One region of the Citrobacter werkmanii genome, then DNA from elsewhere that is predicted to be linked to it. Evidence: predicted binding sites of a transcription regulator. Region 1 holds the regulator's gene; the other holds the start of a gene.

The links. Region 1 encodes PurR, which represses purine synthesis genes. Its sites were predicted from a motif close to CANGCAAACGTTTGCNTG; they were not measured.
Region 2: raiA (ribosome-associated translation inhibitor RaiA) is a predicted target of PurR. The motif match lies at 3,935-3,952, and genes of this name have one in related genera.

What each region holds. Positions count from the first base shown of each region.
Region 1 covers NZ_CP044101.1:2,484,790-2,492,355, reverse strand. Annotated here, with positions in the region: gene rnt (ribonuclease T) at 32-679, shown strand; gene grxD (monothiol glutaredoxin 4) at 733-1,080, opposite strand; gene FOB24_RS12605 (C40 family peptidase) at 1,415-2,245, shown strand; gene sodB (superoxide dismutase [Fe]) at 2,373-2,954, shown strand; gene FOB24_RS12595 (MFS transporter) at 2,994-4,163, opposite strand; gene cydH (cytochrome bd-I accessory subunit CydH) at 4,339-4,428, opposite strand; gene purR (HTH-type transcriptional repressor PurR) at 4,726-5,751, shown strand; gene punR (DNA-binding transcriptional activator PunR) at 5,748-6,680, opposite strand; gene punC (purine nucleoside transporter PunC) at 6,794-7,566, shown strand, end outside.
Region 2 covers NZ_CP044101.1:3,833,344-3,840,909, forward strand. Annotated here, with positions in the region: gene clpB (ATP-dependent chaperone ClpB) at 1-1,073, opposite strand, end outside; gene yfiH (purine nucleoside phosphorylase YfiH) at 1,203-1,934, opposite strand; gene rluD (23S rRNA pseudouridine(1911/1915/1917) synthase RluD) at 1,931-2,911, opposite strand; gene bamD (outer membrane protein assembly factor BamD) at 3,043-3,780, shown strand; gene raiA (ribosome-associated translation inhibitor RaiA) at 4,051-4,389, shown strand; Phe leader region at 4,492-4,617, shown strand; gene pheL (pheA operon leader peptide PheL) at 4,493-4,540, shown strand; gene pheA (bifunctional chorismate mutase/prephenate dehydratase) at 4,640-5,800, shown strand; gene tyrA (bifunctional chorismate mutase/prephenate dehydrogenase) at 5,843-6,964, opposite strand; gene aroF (3-deoxy-7-phosphoheptulonate synthase AroF) at 6,975-7,566, opposite strand, start outside.

The DNA.
Region 1 (7,566 bases):
CGCTGCAATTTTCCCGTATTAAGAGACCCAGATGTCCGATAACGCTCAACTTTCCGGTCTGTGTGACCGTTTTCGTGGTTTTTACCCTGTCGTCATTGATGTCGAAACCGCAGGGTTTAATGCCAAAACCGATGCGCTGCTTGAGATCGCAGCCATCACATTGAAAATGGATGAACAAGGCTGGCTGATGCCGGACACGACGTTACATTTCCACGTAGAGCCGTTTGAAGGGGCAAATTTGCAGCCTGAAGCGCTCGCCTTTAACGGTATTGACCCTAACAATCCTTTACGTGGCGCAGTCAGTGAATACGACGCTCTGCATGCCATCTTTAAAATGGTACGTAAAGGCATTAAAGACAGCGGCTGCAATCGGGCAATCATGGTGGCGCATAACGCCACATTCGACCACAGTTTTATGATGGCCGCTGCAGAACGCGCCTCACTGAAACGTAACCCGTTTCACCCGTTCGTTACCTTTGATACTGCGGCATTAAGCGGTCTGTCACTGGGGCAAACTGTGTTATCAAAAGCATGCCTGGCGGCAGGAATGGAATTTGATGGCACTCAGGCGCACTCGGCGCTGTATGATACCGAACGTACGGCCGTGCTGTTTTGTGAAATCGTTAACCGCTGGAAACGCCTCGGCGGCTGGCCTCTCCCCGTGCCGGAAGACGCATAACGGACCGATAAAAAAAGCGACCCTCACAGGTCGCTTTTTTATGTCAGCTGATATTACTCAGCGTCCGGCTCTTCGGTTTTGTATTTCGCCGCTGTTTCTTTAATCAGCTGCTGCAACTCACCGCGCTGGTACATTTCAATGAGAATGTCACAACCGCCAACCAGCTCGCCATCAACCCACAGCTGTGGGAAGGTCGGCCAGTTTGCGTATTTCGGCAGCTCGGCGCGAATATCCGGGTTCTGCAGAATATCAACATAAGCAAAGCGTTCACCACAGGCGGACAGCGCCTGTACGGCCTGAGCGGAGAAACCGCAGCTTGGCAGTTTAGGGGAACCCTTCATGTACAGGAGAATTGGGTTTTCAGCGATCTGGCGCTGGATTTTTTCGATAGTGGTGCTCATTATCTTGCTTCCTTAAACTTCTTTTACGGCAGTAGTCTGACATTGTAGCGGGTCAGGCAGGCAACGGAAAATAACATTTTCATTACGCGTTATTATTTTATCGCCTACCGTTAAAAGTTGCATTCTTAATCTTACTTACCCGCTCGAAGTGTATGGTTTTGATTATTTATTCACCGGCTACACTTTGATTTGCTGTTTTTTTTTGCGGTCGGTAACGAAACGCCGCGTTAAACAAAAAAAGCTATTAACTTTCCCCGTTTCGATAGATTAGAATCATCAAGTTTTGAAAATCACACGCAGGTATGATAGACCTGCCTTAACAGAGGACTGCTCAGTGGCGCGGATAAACCGAATCTCGATCACGCTCTGTGCTTTACTTTTTACTACACTGCCTTTTACGCCTATGGCGCATGCTTCCAAGCAGGCCAGGACGACACCTACCAGTTCCCACACCGTCAAAACGGTAGATAAAAAGAAAAGCGCAACAACCAGCCAAAAAACAGCCAGGACCAACAAGAAATCGGCGACAAAAACCACCAGCAAAACCAGTAGCAAAACAGCCTCCTCTTCTAAAAAACGCACAGCCACTCCGGTAAAATCGACTAAAACGGTAAACCGTCGCAGTAAAAATGCCGCAGCACAAACCGCTGCCGTTACCTGGACTGAAAAATGCACGCCGCGCAAAGGTCATAAGCCGCGCTGTGTGAAAGTGAAAACCGCCGCACCGACAACGCTTGCTGAGGCGCATAAAGTCAAAGTGCAGAAAGCGACGAAAACCGCTATGTCCACCCTGATGAACCAAATCGGCAAACCTTACCGTTGGGGCGGCTCTTCGCCAAGAACCGGCTTTGATTGCAGCGGTCTGGTCTATTACGCCTATAAAGATCTGGTTAAATTCCGCATTCCGCGTACGGCGAATGAAATGTACCACCTGCGTGACGCCGCACCGATTGAACGTGGCGAGCTGAAAAACGGTGACCTGGTCTTTTTCCGCACGCAAGGTCGCGGCACAGCCGATCACGTCGGTGTTTACGTGGGTAACGGTAAATTTATTCAGTCACCGCGCAGCGGTCAGGAAATTCAAATCACTTCTCTGAGCGAAGATTACTGGCAGCGCCACTATGTCGGCGCGCGTCGGGTAATGACACCAAAAACAATTCGCTAAAAACTTACCCTACAGAACATGCTGTAGGGTAAGTTCTTCTTTTGCATAACCTTTCAATTTGCTACCCTATCCTTACTCACAATGAGGCTATTGTGTGTACTCAATATAAATAATAAGGAGAGAAGCAATGTCGTTTGAATTACCTGCATTACCGTATGCCAAAGATGCTCTGGCACCGCACATTTCTGCCGAAACGCTGGAATACCACTATGGCAAACACCATCAAACCTACGTGACCAACCTGAACAACCTGATCAAAGGCACGGCGTTTGAAGGTAAATCACTGGAAGAGATCGTTCGTAGCTCTGAAGGCGGTGTATTCAATAATGCTGCACAGGTATGGAACCACACGTTCTACTGGAACTGCCTGGCGCCGAACGCAGGTGGCGAGCCGACCGGTAAACTGGCCGATGCAATTGCCGCCTCCTTTGGCAGCTTTGCGGATTTCAAAGCGCAATTCACCGATGCCGCTATCAAAAACTTCGGTTCTGGCTGGACCTGGCTGGTTAAAGGAAAGGATGGCAAACTGGCTATCGTTTCTACTTCCAACGCAGGAACTCCGCTGACGACCGACGCGACGCCGCTGATGACCGTTGACGTATGGGAACACGCCTACTACATCGATTATCGCAATGCCCGTCCTGGCTACCTGGAGCACTTCTGGGCGCTGGTGAACTGGGAATTTGTTGCGAAGAACTTCGCAGCATAAAATGATAACGCAGAAGGGCCCCCCTTCTGCGTTTTAGCCTTAGCTGGAGGCAGTGCAGACTTCTTCAGATTGCCTTCTTGCCGAGATAAAGACCAGCAGTAACGCAAGCCCCGCCACAATCGCTCCCATCACGGGTACAAAACTGTAGCCCAGACCACCGGAAATCACCGCCCCACCGGCTGCCGCACCTAACGCATTTCCCAGGTTAAACGCGCCAATGTTGACTGACGATGATAACCCTGGCGCTTCGCTGGCAACGCGCATCACCCGCATCTGCAACGGCGGAACCACCGCAAACGTCGCCGCGCCCCAGACGACCATACTGACCGCCGCCCCCAGCTCATTACGCGCGAGGAAGGGAATGGCCAGCATAATAACCATCAACAACAGCAAAAAGCCTTTAAGCGTACCGTTGACAGAACGATCCGCCAGTTTGCCGCCAAGATAGTTTCCGATCGAGAATCCGACGCCAATTAATACCAGCATTCCGGTCACAAACACCGGTGTGGCATGGGTAATGCTGTGCAGCACCGGCGAGATGTAAGTATAAAGCGTGAACATCGCGCCTGCGCCCAGCACAGTGGTCAGCAGAGCCGACAGCACCTGTGGGCGCATAAGTACCGCCAGTTCGCTGCGGACATCAGGGCGCGCTCCTGCCCCACCTTTCGGTAATGAGAAGAACAGGCTGACCATAGCGATGACGCCCAGACCCGCCGTCGCCATAAACGACATCCGCCAGCCGATTGTCTCACCAAGCCACGTCGCCGCGGGAACACCGCCAATATTGGCAATCGTTAACCCCATAAACATGGTTGCCACGGCACTGGCTTGCTTATGTTTAGGTACCACGCTTGCGGCGACCACAGAGCCGAGACCAAAAAAGGCGCCGTGATTAAGACTGGTCAAAATACGTGACAGCATCAGCGTGGTGTAATCCGGCGAGATAGCGGAAAGCACGTTGCCCAGCGTGAAAATAGCCATCAGGAATATCAGCGCATTACGTCGCGCGCGATGGGACAGCAGCAGTGTCATCAGCGGAGCCCCCACCATCACGCCAACCGCATACGCGCTAATCAGCATCCCGGCCGCGGGAATCGAGACATCCACCCCTTTGGCAATCACGGGCAATAATCCCATTGGCGAAAATTCGGTGGTGCCAATGCCAAACGCGCCAATCGCCAGCGCCAGTAAGGGATAATTGATTTTCATATATCGACTCCGTAACGTCGAGCCGTGGCGCGACATAAAATAAGAGTCAAAAGCATGACATTGATCGCAAAATTAATAAAGTTAACAAAATTGCAAAAGACTTTTGCTTATTCGCAAACAATAGAGGGGGAATAGATGCGGAAAGGATGAGGGAGAGCTAACTCCCTCGGGGAAATCAATGCAGCGCTGCGGTCAGGCCACCCGCGACGATCAAACCCAGAACAATAATGGTAGTCACTAACGAAAATTTCAGATCGGTGCTCATCAAGTTTTCTCCTTTTTATTCCCACACAAAAAGTGATATTGCGCATTTTTACACACTTGAAAGCAAAAATCTCTCACGATTTATATTGATAACTGCTTTTAACTCTTCCCCTTTTCGTTAAGATCAGACAAAATTCCACGCTTACTTGATTAGCGTACCGGCCATTGACCCCTTCCTGACGTTCCGTGTCGTTTTCCCGGCGTGCCGCAACCCCTACGTTGCGTTAAGGGTGTGTGAAGGCAAACGTTTACCTGGAGTATTCTCAGGAGCTTAGGATATGGTCTGGAGTGAGATGTAATGGCAACAATTAAAGATGTAGCGAAGCGAGCAAACGTTTCCACTACAACCGTATCACACGTAATTAACAAGACGCGCTTTGTCGCGGAAGAAACGCGTAATGCGGTTTGGGCGGCGATCAAAGAGCTGCACTATTCTCCAAGCGCAGTTGCACGCAGCCTGAAGGTGAATCACACCAAGTCTATCGGCTTGCTGGCGACCAGCAGCGAAGCGGCCTATTTCGCCGAAATTATCGAAGCCGTTGAGAAAAACTGTTTCCAGAAAGGCTATACCCTGATTCTGGGCAACGCATGGAACAGTCTTGAAAAGCAGCAGGCCTATCTGTCGATGATGGCGCAAAAGCGCGTTGATGGTCTGTTAGTGATGTGTTCTGAGTATCCGGAATCGCTGCTTTCGATGCTCGAAGAGTATCGCCATATTCCGATGGTTGTCATGGACTGGGGCGAAGCTAAAGCTGATTTTACCGATACGGTCATTGATAACGCTTTCGAGGGCGGTTACATGGCGGGTCGGTATCTGATAGAACGCGGCCATCGCGAGATTGGCGCGATCCCGGGCCCGATGGAGCGGAATACCGGGGCCGGTCGTCTGGCTGGCTTTATGAAAGCGATGGAAGAAGCGCTGATTAAGGTTCCCGAAAACTGGATTGTACAGGGCGATTTTGAACCTGAATCCGGTTATCGCGCCATGCAGCAAATTCTTTCACAGTCGCATCGTCCGACCGCCGTCTTCTGCGGTGGCGATATCATGGCGATGGGCGCGCTGTGCGCCGCTGATGAGATGGGACTGCGCGTACCGCAGGATGTCTCGCTCATCGGTTATGATAACGTGCGCAACGCCCGCTTCTTCACGCCAGCGCTAACCACCATTCACCAGCCTAAGGATTCACTGGGTGAAACGGCCTTTAATATGCTGTTAGACCGCATCGTGAATAAACGCGAAGAGTCGCAGTCTATCGAGGTTCATCCGCGCCTGGTAGAACGCCGCTCCGTTGCTGACGGTCCATTCCGCGATTATCGTCGTTAAGCCTGTTGTGCGGGGGCCTCATCTGGCTCCCGCAACCATTCTTTATTCAGCGTTTCGCTATCACCTAAATAGTCCAGCAACCAGCTCAGTGCTGGCGAGGTATCGTTCTGTTGCCATGTCAGACAACACGCGGCATCAGGAAAGGGATTCTCCAACTGCAGCGACACCCATTTACCGCTATCAATCCACGGCTTGGCAAAATGTGTTGGTACCATGCCTACACACAATCCCGCAGATAAACAGGTTGCGGAAGATTCCCAGTCAGGCACCACAACGCGCTTTTGGTTGTCCAGTAACCAGGTTATACGCTTCGGCAATGTACGCGAGGTATCTTCGCGCACCAGTGACGGCCAGTTGCGCAACGTATCATCGCTTAGCGGCCCCGACATTGACGCCAGCGGATGATGGCTGGCCACCACGCAGCTCCAGCTCAGCATGCCCATGTCGCGGAAGGTATAGCGCCCCCCTACCGGAATGGCCTGTGTGGCGCCAATAGCCAGCTCCACACGCCCATCGGAAAGCGCATCCCAGACACCATTAAAGACTTCCTGAAAAACCAGCAGTTCCACATCATCAAAGTGGCGATAGAAATCCACAATCATCTGCCGGGTACGTTCGGGACGGACAATGTTATCTACCGCGATTGCCAGTTGTCCTCGCCAGCCGTTGGCGATTTGTTGACATTGCTGACGAGTGATCTGCATTTTTTTGATAACAGAGCGCCCTTCTTTTAAAAACCACGCGCCGGCAGGCGTTAATTCCACATCGCGATGGCGTCGCTCAAAAAGCGGTACAGCCAGCCACTCCTCCAGTTGGCGCACGGTGTAGCTTACCGCCGAAGGTACGCGGTGTAACTCCTGCGCGGCTGAACTGAAACTGCCGTTGCGCGCAACCGCATCAACCACTTCAAGTGAATATTCCGACCACATATTCTGCCTACAAAAAATTTGAAATCAGTAAGCAAATATTAGCGTTTCACAGCGTGAATTTCACTCACTACACTCAGCGGCATTGTTCTATTGCTAAAAAAAGAGAAATGATGATGCAACCTGGGAAAGGTTTTTTAGTCTGGTTGGCGGGCCTTAGCGTGCTCGGCTTTCTGGCGACGGATATGTATCTGCCCGCCTTTGCCGCGATTCAGTCCGATCTGCAAACACCTGCATCTGCCGTCAGCGCCAGCCTAAGTTTATTTTTAGCGGGTTTCGCCGTCGCACAACTACTGTGGGGACCGCTCTCAGACCGCTATGGCCGTAAACCGATTTTACTGTTGGGTTTATCTATTTTTGCGCTGGGTAGTCTGGGTATGCTGTGGGTTGAAAACGCCACTGGTTTGCTGGCGCTACGCTTTATTCAGGCCGTTGGCGTCTGTGCCGCGTCGGTTATCTGGCAGGCGCTGGTTACAGACTATTACCCTTCACAAAAAGTAAACCGCATCTTTGCCACCATTATGCCGCTGGTCGGGTTATCACCGGCTCTCGCGCCGTTATTGGGCAGCTGGATTCTGGTCCATTTATCCTGGCAGGCCATTTTCGCCACCCTGTTTGCTATTACCCTGATTCTGATGCTTCCGGCCCTGCGTTTAAAACCGACGGTTAAAGCACGCGACGACAGCCAGGATAAACTGACTTTCGCCACACTGTTGCGCTCGAAAGCTTATCGTGGAAACGTACTGATTTATGCCGCCTGCTCCGCAAGCTTTTTCGCATGGCTGACGGGTTCACCGTTTATCCTTAGCGAAATGGGCTACAGCCCGGCAGTGATTGGCCTGAGCTATGTTCCGCAAACTATCGCCTTCTTAATTGGTGGTTACGGTTG
Region 2 (7,566 bases), 1.3 Mb from region 1:
TCATAACGTTCTTTCAGACCACGCAAAATGGCGATGGTGTCTTCTACTGAAGGTTCAGCCACAAACACTTTCTGGAAACGACGTTCCAGCGCCGCATCTTTTTCGATGTACTGACGATATTCATCGAGCGTGGTTGCGCCTACGCAGTGCAGTTCCCCACGCGCCAGCGCCGGTTTCAGCATGTTACCGGCGTCCATGGCGCCATCGGCTTTACCTGCGCCAACCATGGTATGCAGCTCATCAATAAACAGAATGACGTTGCCTTCTTGTTTAGAGAGATCGTTCAGCACACCTTTTAAACGTTCTTCAAACTCGCCACGATATTTCGCCCCGGCCACCAGCGCGCCCATATCCAGCGCCAGTACGCGGCGGCCTTTTAAGCCTTCCGGCACTTCGCCGTTGATAATACGCTGCGCCAGCCCTTCAACGATGGCGGTTTTACCGACGCCAGGTTCACCAATCAACACCGGGTTATTTTTAGTACGACGTTGCAGCACCTGAATGGTGCGGCGGATTTCTTCATCACGACCGATAACCGGATCGAGCTTGCCCTGTTCGGCGCGTTCGGTCAGATCGACGGTATATTTTTTCAAGGCCTGACGTTGGTCTTCAGCTCCCTGATCATTCACGCTTTCACCTCCACGCATTTGTTCAATTGCCTGAGTGATATTGGCGGTCGTCGCCCCTGCTGATTTTAATAAATCGGTCAGCGTACCGCGTGACTCAAGCACCGCCAGAACGAACAGTTCTGACGAAATAAAGTTGTCCCCTCTTTTTTGCGCCAGCTTGTCGCAAAGATTCAGTACACGCACCAGATCCTGAGAAGGCTGCACATCACCGCCGGTGCCTTCTACCTGCGGCAAGCGGCTCAACGCCTGGTCAATGGCTGTACGTAACTGGCCGGCATTAATGCCAGCAGAGGTTAATAAAGGACGTACCGATCCCCCTTCCTGATTCAGCAAGGCGCTCATTAGATGAAGTGGTTCGATAAATTGATTGTCGTGCCCCAATGCGAGTGACTGGGCATCGGCAAGAGCAAGCTGGAATTTATTAGTAAGACGATCCAGACGCATAACTCCTCCCATAACAGGTCAAAATTGCTACTGGAGATTAAATGAGGTCATCCCTCAATTATTCAAGGTGAATGACCTGAATTATGTGAAAAGAAAATTACACGTACCGGATCGTCTTGATTCTTTAGGTTATATCAGCCAAATAAAACTTGCCATACGACCCGTGGTATTGTCGCGACGATAAGAGAAGAAAGTCTCACTTTCGCTGAAGGTGCACCGGTCACCGCCGTAGAGGTGCGTCACGCCGACATTTGCCAGACGCTGGCGCGCAAGCTGGTAGATATCCGCCAGATATTTGTCTGCGCGCGGTACAAATGCGAGGTCCGCCTGCGGATCATGCGCCATGAACGCTGCGCGGACTTCTGGCCCCACTTCAAACGCGTTCGGGCCAATCGCCGGGCCTAGCCAGGCAATAATGTTTTCAGGTTTGTCGGCAAAACACGCCACCGTCTCTTCCAGCACACCGGCGCATAATCCGCGCCAACCTGCATGGGCCGCCGCGACTTCCGTACCTGCACGATTACAAAATAGTACGGGCAGACAGTCCGCCGTCATCACCGCACACACGGTGCCTGGCGTATTGCTGTATGACGCATCCGCACGTTTGGAGGAGTACGGCTCGCCCGTCAGTTTCAGGACCTCCTTACCGTGGACCTGTTCCAGCCAGACTGGCTTTGAAGGCAGATTGCCCGCAGCAAACAGTCGTTTGCGGTTCTCTTCGACATGCTCCGGGTTATCGCCGCAATGGGCGCCCAGATTCAGCGAATCATAAGGCGGCATACTGATACCGCCAATACGGGTAGAACTACATGCCGCAACACCTTGCGGTAGCGGCCACTGCGGGACAATTAGCTTACTCATAACCAGGCAATATCATCCTTATGTTCTTCGAAATCAGCGCGCATCACTTCAATCAGTTCCACCATATCTTGCGGAATTGGCGCATGCCATTCCATTTCGATACCGGAAATCGGGTGATACAGACGCAGCATGGTCGCGTGCAGCGCCTGACGGTCGAACTTACGCAATACGGAAATAAATTCGTCAGAAGCGCCTTTTGGTGGACGCGGACGACCACCGTAGACCGGATCTCCCACCAGCGGATGAGTGATATGCGCCATGTGCACGCGGATCTGGTGCGTACGTCCGGTTTCCAGACGCAACCGCAGACGCGTGTGCACACGGAAGTGTTCCATAATACGATAGTGCGTCACCGCCGGTTTACCCATCGGGTGTACCGCCATGTGTGTACGCTTGGTCGGGTGACGGCTAATCGGCTCTTCAACGGTTCCGCCCGCTGTCATATGACCAATCGCCACGGCTTCGTACTCACGGGTAATTTCACGCAGCTGTAATGACTCCACCAGACGCGTTTGCGCCGGAACGGTTTTTGCCACCACCATTAATCCGGTCGTGTCTTTGTCCAGACGATGGACGATACCCGCGCGAGGAACATCCGCAATTGGCGGGTAGTAATGCAGCAACGCATTCAATACCGTGCCATCAGGATTGCCTGCGCCCGGATGCACCACGAGGTCACGCGGTTTGTTGATAACAAGAATATCGTCATCTTCATACACGATATCCAGCGGGATATCCTGAGGCTCAAAACGAACCTCTTCGTCAATTTCTGCATTGATGGAGACCTGCTCTCCACCCAACACTTTTTCTTTCGGTTTATCGCAAAGATTGCCATTTACCAGCACGCGCTGGTCGAGGATCCATTCTTTTATGCGCGATCGCGAATAATCAGGGAACAATTCGGCCAAAGCCTGATCTAAGCGTTGACCGAGCTGATTTTCGGAGACTGTTGCGGTGAGTTCTACTCGTTGTGCCATAAACTGCTTCTTTGTTTAACGTTGGGTTTTACGGCTTTGCCGTTTAATATAGTGTGCTATTGTAGCTGGTCTTAACCGGGAGCAGGAACAGAGAATCTCCCGTAAAACATTTTGAGGAAAGTCAAAACGTCATGACGCGCATGAAATATCTGGTGGCAGCAGCCACGTTGAGCCTGTTTTTGGCGGGTTGCTCTGGTTCAAAGGAAGAGGTGCCCGATAATCCGCCAAATGAAATCTACGCGACTGCTCAGCAAAAGCTGCAGGACGGTAACTGGAAACAGGCAATAACGCAATTGGAAGCGTTGGATAACCGTTATCCATTTGGACCGTATTCTCAGCAGGTGCAATTAGATCTCATCTACGCCTACTACAAAAACGCCGATCTGCCACTTGCTCAGGCTGCCATCGATCGTTTTATCCGTCTTAATCCGACACACCCTAACATTGATTATGTCATGTATATGCGTGGCCTGACCAATATGGCGTTGGATGATAGCGCACTGCAAGGATTCTTTGGGGTTGATCGCAGCGATCGCGATCCACAACATGCCCGAGCTGCGTTTAATGACTTTTCCAAGCTGGTACGTGGCTATCCGAACAGCCAGTACACCACTGACGCCACTAAACGTCTGGTGTTCCTGAAAGATCGTCTGGCGAAGTATGAATACTCCGTTGCGGAATATTACACTGCCCGTGGCGCATGGGTGGCGGTGGTAAACCGTGTGGAAGGCATGCTGCGCGACTACCCGGATACCCAGGCAACGCGTGATGCTCTGCCGTTAATGGAAAACGCTTATCGCCAGATGCAAATGAATGCTCAGGCAGAAAAAGTAGCGAAAATCATTGCCGCCAACAGCAGTAACACCTGATTTACCTCAGAATGCAAAACGGCAGCCCCAAGGGCTGCCGTTTTTTTATCCGTTTACGCCATAACTGAAGCGGTTTAGCTCCAACGCATCTCATCAAATATGGCCTGCTTTCTGCTATTCCTCAAGTAAAAAATCGCTTGTTCCTGCGGTGCCTCACAAAAAGGTTTTCTTGACAAAAAGCGACAAAATAATGTGATTTAAATCACACATTTTGACATTAGGAACGGTATGCTGGAATCACCAAGACGGGAAAGACAAGAGGTAAAATTTATGACAATGAACATTACCAGTAAACAAATGGAAATTACTCCGGCAATTCGCCAGCATGTCGCAGACCGTCTCGCCAAACTTGAAAAATGGCAAACTCATCTGATTAATCCACATATCATTCTGTCTAAGGAGCCACAGGGTTTCATTGCTGATGCCACCATCAATACACCGAACGGACATCTGGTCGCCAGCGCAAAACACGAGGATATGTACACCGCAATTAACGATTTGATCAACAAGCTGGAACGGCAGCTCAATAAAGTGCAGCACAAAGGCGAAGCCCGTCGTGCAACAACTTCAGTCAAAGACGCCAACTTCGTCGAAGCAGAAGAAGAGTAGTCCCTTACATTGAGTGTATCGCCAACGCGCCTTCGGGCGCGTTTTTTGTTGACAGGGTGAAAACAGTACGGGTACTTTACTGACGTAGCCAAAGGAAAATTACATGAAACTTACCCCGTTCTTCTTCGCATTCTTTTTTACCTTCCCCTGAATGGGAGGCGTTTCGTCGTGTGATAAAGAATGCGAAGACGAACAATAAGGCCTCCCACAACGGGGGGCCTTTTTTATTGATAACAAGAAAGGCAACACTATGACATCGGAAAACCCATTGCTGGCGCTGCGCGATAAAATCAGTTCGCTGGATGAAAAATTACTGGCCCTACTGGCTGAACGGCGTGGGCTGGCCGTAGAAGTCGGTAAAGCTAAACTGCTTTCACATCGTCCAGTACGTGATATCGACCGCGAACGCGATCTGTTAGACCGGCTGATTCAGCTTGGCAAAGCACATCATCTCGACGCGCACTATATCACCCGCCTGTTCCAACTGATTATCGAAGACTCCGTCCTGACGCAGCAGGCACTGCTCCAGCAACATCTGAACAAAATTAACCCCCATTCCGCGCGCGTCGCATTCCTTGGGCCAAAAGGCTCATACTCACACCTCGCCGCACGTCAGTACGCTGCCCGTCATTTTGAACAATTCATTGAAAGCGGCTGCGCGAAATTTGCCGATATCTTTAATCAGGTCGAAACCGGACAAGCTGACTATGCGGTGGTCCCGATTGAAAACACCAGCTCCGGTGGGATTAACGACGTCTACGACCTGCTGCAGCACACCAGTCTGTCTATCGTTGGCGAGATGACTATTACAATTGACCACTGCGTACTGGTATCCGGCACAACCGATCTCGAGACCATTGATACGGTATACAGCCACCCGCAGCCGTTCCAACAGTGCAGCAAGTTCCTGAGCCGTTACCCACACTGGAAGATTGAGTACACCGAAAGCACCTCAGCGGCGATGGAAAAAGTTGCACAAGCTAACTCACCACGCGTAGCCGCATTGGGGAGCGAAGCCGGAGGCGTACTGTATGGTTTGCAGGTTCTCGAGCATATCGAAGCTAACCAGACACAAAACATCACCCGCTTTGTGGTACTGGCACGCAAGGCTATCAATGTTTCCGACCAGGTTCCGGCGAAAACCACGCTGCTGATGGCAACAGGCCAACAGGCCGGTGCGCTGGTTGAAGCGCTGCTGGTACTGCGCAACCATAATCTGATTATGACTAAACTGGAGTCACGCCCGATTCACGGCAATCCATGGGAAGAGATGTTTTATCTTGATATCCAGGCCAATCTGGAATCCCCCCAAATGCAAAAAGCGTTAAAAGAATTGGGGGAGATTACGCGTTCGATGAAAGTGCTGGGATGTTACCCGAGTGAGAACGTGGTGCCGGTCGATCCGAGTTAACGTGACAATGCCGGATGGCGCTAAGCTTATCCGGCATCTTAGTTAAGGACGGCTGTCATTCGCCTGGCGCAACAAAGTACGGCTTTCGCTCTGGAAGCGTTTCGCATAATCGCCAAACCAGTGCTCCACCTTACGGAAGCTGTCGATAAACGCTTGCTTATCGCCCTGCTCCAGTAAACCAATCGCCTCACCAAAACGTTGATAGTAGCGTTTGATCAGCGCAAGGTTGCTCTCAGACGACATAATGATATCGGCATACAGCTGCGGATCCTGGGCAAACAAGCGTCCAACCATCGCCAGTTCAAGGCGATAAATCGGCGAAGAGAGCGCCAGCAATTGTTCCAGTTGCACGTTTTCTTCCGCCAGGTGCAGACCATAGGCGAAGGTCGCAAAGTGACGCAAGGCCTGAATAAACGCCATATTCTGGTCGTGTTCAACGGCGCTGATCCGATGCAACCGCGCGCCCCAGACCTGAATCTGTTCCAGGAACCACTGATAGGCTTCCGGCTGACGTCCATCACACCAGACAACCACCTGTTTTGCCAGACTGCCGCTGTCCGGACCAAACATGGGATGTAACCCCACCACCGGACCATCGTGCGCTGCCAGCATCGCCTGTAAAGGACCATTTTTCACCGATGCCAAATCGACCAGGATACAGTCAGACGGCAGACGCGGTAATTTAGCGATCACCTGCTCGGTGACGTGGATCGGCACGCTGACGATCACCATGCCTGCATCAGAGACGATCTCCGACGCGCGATCCCAGTCCTGCTGTTCCAGGATCCGCACCTGATAACCTGACAGAGTGAGCATTTTTTCGAAAAGACGCCCCATCTGACCACCGCCGCCGACGATCACTACCGGTCGTAGGGAAGGACAAAGCGTTTTAAATCCTTTGTCATTTTCACTGGAGTAGGACTCGCGCATAACCCGGCGCAGCACATCTTCAATCAGATCCGGCGGTACGCCAAGGGCTTCCGCTTCCGCGCGGCGTGAAGCCAACATAGAGGCCTCCCGCTCCGGCACGTAAATCGGCAGCCCAAAGCGGCTTTTTACTTCACCGACTTCAGCAACCAGCTCCAGGCGGCGTGCCAGCAAATCCAGCAGCGCCTTGTCGACTTCATCAATTTGATCGCGTAATGCGGTCAATTCAGCAACCATAACCAACCTCTTATGCTACACGCGCCGACAGCTGGCCGTTTAAATCCTGGCTAATTTCACGCAGTAGCGCATCCGTCATTTCCCAGCTAATGCATGCATCGGTTACGGACACGCCGTATTTCATTGCGCTGCGCGGCTGTTCGGAAGACTGGTTGCCTTCATGAATATTACTTTCAATCATCAAACCAATGATCGAGCGATTGCCATCTTTGATTTGCGCAATCACGGATTCAGCCACGGCAGGCTGACGGCGGTAATCTTTATTGGAGTTACCATGACTGCAATCTACCATCAGGGAAGGTCTTAGTCCCGCCTGTTCCATCTCTTTTTCGCACTGGGCAACATCTGCCGGGCTGTAGTTCGGCGCTTTGCCGCCACGCAGGATCACATGACCGTCCGGATTGCCCTGAGTTTGCAGCAGCGCTACCTGCCCTGCCTGGTTAATACCGACAAAACGGTGTGACTGCGCCGCGGCACGCATGGCGTTGATCGCGGTTGCCAGGCTACCGTCAGTGCCGTTCTTAAAGCCAACCGGCATCGAAAGACCAGAAGCCATTTCACGGTGAGTCTGTGATTCCGTGGTACGCGCACCGATTGCCGAC